DNA from 3 places in the Shewanella piezotolerans WP3 genome. Region 1 is predicted to be linked to each of the others. Evidence: predicted binding sites of a transcription regulator. Region 1 holds the regulator's gene; each other region holds the start of a gene.
What was found. The regulator MetJ, encoded in region 1, represses methionine synthesis genes. The targets are predictions, from matches to a motif close to TAGACGTCTAGACGTCTA.
Positions count from the first base shown of each region.

Region 1 (2,281 bases):
CTAGAATGGCTAAAGCGATCATAGAGCTGAAGATAAAAAATGCTGATAGAGCCGCTCTAAACTGCGCTGCATCTTTACCGGCAAGCAGTATCGCCAGTGGCGGTCCACCAATAGCGGCAATATTGCCGAAGATCCCTGACAATACCCCTGCCATAAACAGTGTAAAGCGATTAACGGGTAGACTAAATTTGAGTAGACTGAAACCGACCGCTAAGGCCACAATAAAGGCAATAGCAAGCCCCAGAATTGCTTGAGGTGCCGTTAGAATCAGCATCGCACCTAAAATCCCGCCAGGAATGCGTCCGAGTAACGCATATTGCAGTCCATTGAACTCAAGCTGCCCTCGTTCTCTAAACAGCGTTAGTGCAGCGATTGAAAAACCCATCAAGATCACCGGAGCTGGCACAAGCGAGGGTTCGATAATATATAGCAATGGGCTGGCAACCACAGCTAAGCCAAAGCCAATTAAGCTTTGAGTTAATGCACCACAAAAAATGATCAGTGAAGCGAGAATAAGTGTGCTTGGATCTAACATCAGTATAGCCCTGTGATGGCTTTAGAACTCACTAAGGAAGTGCAGATTAATTAGGAGTGCAATGTCCAGCTAAGACAAATAGCGTAGATTAGAATTCAGTGACAACCGCGTGTAGTGCGGTATTAAGTCGCTATAGTCAAATACCAGATATTGCTAAATAGTTACCCGCATTTTTTTGCAAATTATTCAGCAAGAATAGCGCTGCACTGATAGAGAGCGCTATAAAATAAATCGAGGATCTCTTAAGACCCTCGATTTAATAATATAGTAATTCTAGTTATTCTAGTTCTTCCCACTCGATGCCCATTTCATCCATGAGACGCTTTACTTCCGCAGGCATGCTGTCAGGCTTATCTTTCGATAGGTCGCCATCATTTGGCAGAGGTTGACCTGTGTATGCATGCAAAAACGCCTCACAGAGTAACTCGCTGTTGGTGGCGTGACGTAAGTTATTCACTTGGCGGCGTGTACGCTCATCGGTAAGCACCTTGAGTACTTTTAAAGGAATAGAGACAGTAATTTTTTTCACTTGCTCATTCTTTTTTCCGTGTTCAGCATATGGGCTGATATAATCGCCGTTCCACTCAGTCATTGACTCACCTGTAATTTTAAAATGCGGGGCAGATTTTAACCCCTTATGCAGCACAGTCAAATTATTGCCTCTATTTTATGACAAATGCAAATAGATTTCTAAATGCTTGGACGTCTAAACGGCTAAATTGGTTGACGAGGGTGGATAGCTTAGGTACATTTAGACGTCCAGACATCCCTAATAAGAAAATGTAGAGAGAGGAGTAGTACATGACCGAGCGTAAACTAGCCACCGCTGCTGTGCGCCAAGGCATTGAGTCCGATACCCAACATGGTGCAGTCGTGCCCCCCATTTATCTCTCTACAAACTATTCTTTTGACGGTCACAAAAATCCAAGAGATTTTGATTACAGCCGTTCAGGTAACCCAACTCGCTCGATTCTCGGTGATGCAATTGCTGAACTAGAGAAAGGCTGTACTGGCGTTGTGACATGCACTGGAATGGCGGCAATTACTCTAGCGACAAGTTTACTCGGTCCTGATGACTTATTAGTGGTGCCTCATGATTGTTATGGTGGCAGTTATCGCTTATTTACTAATTTGGCTAAGAAAGGCCAGTTTAAGCTAGAAGTTGTCGATCAAACTGATGCCAGTGCATTAGCTGCTGCGATTGCCAAACAACCTAAGATGGTTTGGCTAGAAACCCCTTCAAACCCATTACTTCGGGTCGTTGATATCGAAGCTATTAGCGCAGCTAGTCATGAAGTTGGTGCATTAGTTGTGGTTGATAACACTTTTCTATCGCCTATCTTGCAGCAACCTCTCTTACTTGGCGCTGATATTGTTATTCACTCGACCACTAAATACATCAATGGTCACAGCGATGTAGTTGGTGGAGCCGTGGTGGCTAAAGATGAAGAGTTGGGTGAATTGTTGCATTGGTGGTCGAATACGCTAGGGCTAACGGGTGGTGCATTTGATAGTTACCTTACATTGCGCGGAATTCGAACACTTGCAGTGAGAATTCGTGAGCATCAGGCCAATGCCCAGCGAATTCTTGCTACTCTTAGCGCTCATAGTGCAGTGGAGAAAATCTATTATCCAGGTCTTGCTGATCATCCAGGTCATGAGATTGCCGCTAAACAGCAAAAGGGCTTTGGTGCCATGCTCAGCTTTGAGCTAAAGGGCGGCGAAGAGCAATTAGTCGCTTTCTTA
Region 1 is NC_011566.1:4,779,623-4,781,903, reverse strand. It holds gene SWP_RS20305 (sulfite exporter TauE/SafE family protein) at 1-535, opposite strand, end outside; gene metJ (met regulon transcriptional regulator MetJ) at 813-1,127, opposite strand; gene metB (cystathionine gamma-synthase) at 1,337-2,281, shown strand, end outside.

Region 2 (2,281 bases), 330 kb from region 1:
TCTGTTGCTTCCCAAGGGAACTCGTTACGACCAAAGTGACCATATGCAGCAGTCGCTTGATAGATTGGACGAGCTAGGTTCAACATCTCTGTTAGACCGTATGGGCGTAGGTCGAAGTGACGACGTACTAGATCAATCAGTAACTCTTCAGCCACTTTCGCAGTGCCAAATGTTTCGATGCTGATTGATGTTGGCTCTGCCACACCAATGGCATAAGACACTTGGATTTCACAACGATCTGCAAGACCCGCTGCAACGATGTTCTTCGCCACGTAACGTGCTGCGTATGCTGCGCTGCGGTCAACCTTCGATGGATCTTTACCAGAGAAAGCACCGCCACCGTGACGAGCCATGCCGCCGTAGGTATCAACGATGATCTTACGACCTGTTAGACCACAATCGCCTACTGGGCCACCGATAACAAAACGGCCGGTTGGGTTGATGAAGTATTTAGTGTCTTTAGATAACCACTTAGCCGGAAGTACTGGCTTGATGATGGTTTCCATAACACCTTCAATCAGATCCGCTTGACTAACGTCTTCACGATGCTGAGTTGAAAGGACCACAGCGTCGATTCCCGCAATGCTACCGTCGTTGTTGTACGCAAAAGTCACCTGACTTTTCGCATCTGGACGTAACCACGGAAGGGTCTTGTCTTTACGTACTTCAGATTGACGCTTAACCAGCTTGTGTGAGTAAGTGATAGGCGCAGGCATTAACACGTCAGTTTCGTTATTTGCATAACCAAACATTAGGCCTTGGTCGCCAGCACCCTGTTCTTTAGGATCTGCGCGGTCAACACCTTGGTTGATATCTGGAGACTGTTTACCAATAGCATTGAGAATTGCACAAGAGTCAGCATCAAAACCCATGTCTGAGTGGGTGTAACCGATTTCACGTACGGTCTTACGGGTGATCTCTTCGATATCAACCCAAGCTGAAGTGGTGACTTCGCCGCCAACCATAACCATGCCAGTTTTGACATAAGTTTCGCATGCTACGCGTGCTTTTGGATCTTGCTCCAAAATTGCGTCTAGTACCGCATCAGAAATCTGATCGGCGATTTTATCTGGGTGACCTTCTGAGACCGACTCAGAGGTGAACAAGTGCTTTGCCATGATGGTAAATCTCGTCTTTAAACAATTTGAATGTGTAGAAGTATCTACATCTAGACGGCTATCTTAGTGGAAAACAGCTTGGATGACACCCTTTTCACTTAATTTTGTGCAGTAATCCACGCTATTAAATCCCTAATAGGTACAAGGATAATAACGCTGGTTTTTTCTAAGTTACTGATAAAAATATTATAAACTTGTTTGGTTCGCTAGCTTGTTCTGATAAAAAAATGATCAAGCAATTGCCATTATTGAGCGGTTAGCTGTGGAATATTTTATTTTTGCTTAGCTAAATTCGTTCGCAATTAAGTTAAGGTGTTGTTAAATATGGTTAGAGTGTCATAGGTAATGAATAATATGTTTCGATAATTTTTCATATCAGGTGAATTAAATTTGCGTCCTACTGCCTAGTAGGCGAAAATATGGCTCCAAATTTTGCTGTAGTAGAAGGTTAAGCAGATACCGCACTTGCTGCCTTTCGCTAGATCTAAGCCTCAATACCCAACACGACGCAGGAGAGAGCATGTCATCTCGTAAAGAACTCGCTAACGCAATCCGTGCATTAACCATGGATGCCGTTCAAAAAGCCAATTCTGGTCACCCAGGTGCACCAATGGGGATGGCTGACATCGCTGAAGTGCTATGGAATGATTTCCTAAAGCACAACCCAAACAACCCTGAGTGGGTTGATCGTGACCGTTTTATCTTGTCAAACGGCCATGGTTCTATGCTTATATACTCTCTGCTTCACCTTACGGGTTATGCATTGCCAATCGAGGAGTTGAAAAACTTCCGTCAGCTTCACTCTAAAACACCTGGTCACCCAGAATATGGTTACACACCTGGTGTTGAAACAACCACTGGCCCACTAGGCGCTGGTATCAGTAACGCTGTCGGTATGGCGATTGCTGAAAAAACATTAGCGGCACAGTTTAACCAACCAGGTCATGACATTGTTGACCACTTCACATACTGCTTCCTAGGCGATGGCTGTTTGATGGAAGGTATCTCACACGAAGCCTGTTCTTTAGCGGGTACCTTAGGTCTTGGTAAGCTAGTCGCTTTCTGGGATGACAACGGTATCTCTATCGATGGTCACGTTGAAGGCTGGTTTACTGACGATACGCCTAAGCGTTTTGAGTCTTACGGCTGGCACGTAATTGCTA
Region 2 is NC_011566.1:4,452,665-4,454,945, reverse strand. It holds gene metK (methionine adenosyltransferase) at 1-1,118, opposite strand, end outside; gene tkt (transketolase) at 1,639-2,281, shown strand, end outside.
Region 2: metK (methionine adenosyltransferase) is a predicted target of MetJ. The motif match lies at 1,162-1,179, and genes of this name have one in related genera.

Region 3 (2,281 bases), 810 kb from region 1:
TTCAAGAACTTCAACGTTAAAGCTCAGTGTTTGGCCTGCTAAAGGGTGGTTACCATCTACGATAACAACGTCATCTTTAACTTCTGTCACTTGAACAGGACGTTGCCCCATTTCTGTTTCTGCGATGAAACGCATGCCAGGTACGATATCTTCGATGTCACCAAAAGCTGATAATGGGACTTCTTGGCATAGACCATCATGGTATGCGCCATAGCCTTGCTCTGCATCTACAGTTACATCAAGTACGTCACCTTGCTCTTTACCTTCAAGAGCAGCCTCTAGGCCTGGGATCATATTTTCTGCACCATGCAAATATAGCATCGGCTCGCCTTCAAAAGAGCTTTCTACAAGCTGGCCTTTTGCATCTGATAATCGGTAATGGATGCTTACTGCACATTTTTCGGTGATTTTCATACTGGCTCCAATCGGTAATTTGCGCGCATTCTAGCTTGGATTGTGTCAATTTGCGACAGCTTGGATCGACTTATGCTACCTAAGCCACATCTTTATTAGGAATCGAATTGGCCTAATAAACGTGATTGGCTACCACTTATAGCTAAATATCATAATTAGTGCTTTTTAATTTTATCAGTAACTGCGCTGGATTCTTGCTTAGGCCTTTGGGGCTAAAATGTAAAAATGAGCCTTGGTTATAACAGTTGATTATTACCCATAGCGTTAATCCGTATTGATTTTTGCAGTATTTTAACTCGGTAAAATGTGTTAATTAACAATGGTATATGTATTGGTAGTGTTTATGTTTACGTTAACGTAACATTTGGGGCTGCAAAGGAGTATTAACGACTACTTATTAAAATTACCATTTATAGCGCTTTATTGCTGTTTAATCGAGAAAATGGCCATTAATAGCAATAATGATAATTTAGGGGTTGACACTTCTAGGTTAAAAAGCAATTCTGTTAGCACACAAATTATTCCAATTGGATTAAACCTAATTTATATGTCTAGCCATCAGTTAATGATCACCACGATTATTACAACCACCACGATTACCAACGTGGGGGCGGGCTAAGCACAACCTGATATAAGTTAAATATCAAGCCCGCTCCCCACAAAGGAGCGGGCTTTTTTGTTTCTTAACGTGGCGCGGCACAAGGAGTTTTCGATGAAAGTAATGAAATTTGGTGGAACCTCGCTCGCAAATTGGCAGCGATTTAGAACTGCAGCCGATATTGTAATCCAGTCGGCAAAAGCTGAGAGTACAGCGGTGGTATTATCTGCGCCAGCAACGGTGACCAATGGTTTAATTGAAATGGTAGAGGTCGCGGTAAAAGGCGGCGACTATAAAGTTGTATTAGCTAAAGTTGAGCAAGTGTTTAATGCTTTATATGCTGAGGCTGCGAGCTCTTTAACTGGCGAGCAAAATCAACACTTAGCCAATCGATTGCAGCAGCAGATGAGCTTTTGGAGCGATAAGCTTGCCGGTATGAGCCTGCTCAATGAGTGCCCTGAGAGTGTAGAGGCTGCTGTGTTAGTGGGCGGCGAGAAACTGTCTTCTGCATTAATGGTTGAGGTGATGAAGGCCGCTGACTATTCGTCAGCGATATTGGAACCAGAATCGCTGCTGGTAGGCCATGGTCCGCGGTTGGAGTCTGTGGTTGATATTGAAGCGAGTAAGCTACGGTTCGGCGCGTTAGATCTGAGCGCTGCTCATGTGTGGGTTATGCCTGGTTTTACCGCTGGAGATAGCGACGGTAAGATAGTGACTTTAGGTCGTAATGGCTCCGATTACTCCGCAGCGGTACTATCAGCGTGTCTACAAGCAAGTTGTTGTGAGATCTGGACCGACGTCGATGGTGTTTACAATACGGACCCTCGAGTGGTCACCGACGCCAAGCTTCTTTCACAGATGAGTTACCAAGAAGCGATGGAAGTTTCTTATTTTGGCGCAAAAGTTTTACACCCAAAAACAGTAGCGCCCATTGCTCAATACCACATTCCCTGCTACATCCGAAATACGTTAAATCCTCAAGCCGTTGGCACCCTAGTGTCTAATGAGCCAGATGAAACCGGGCTAAATGTAAAAGCGATCTCAAATCTCGATGATCAAACTATGTTTGATGTTTCTGGGCCTGGTATGAAAGGTATGGTGGGGATGGCGAGTCGTACATTAGGTGCTATATCTCGTTCTGGGGTGTCTGTATCACTGATTACACAAAGCTCATCTGAGTACAGCATTAGTTTCTGTGTGGCTACCGAAGACGCTGCTAAAGCCAAATATGCGTTAGAGCAGGAGTTCGATCTAGAACTTAAGAGTGAG
Region 3 is NC_011566.1:3,966,008-3,968,288, reverse strand. It holds gene slyD (peptidylprolyl isomerase) at 1-414, opposite strand, end outside; gene thrA (bifunctional aspartate kinase/homoserine dehydrogenase I) at 1,127-2,281, shown strand, end outside.
Region 3: thrA (bifunctional aspartate kinase/homoserine dehydrogenase I) is a predicted target of MetJ. The motif match lies at 959-976, and genes of this name have one in related genera.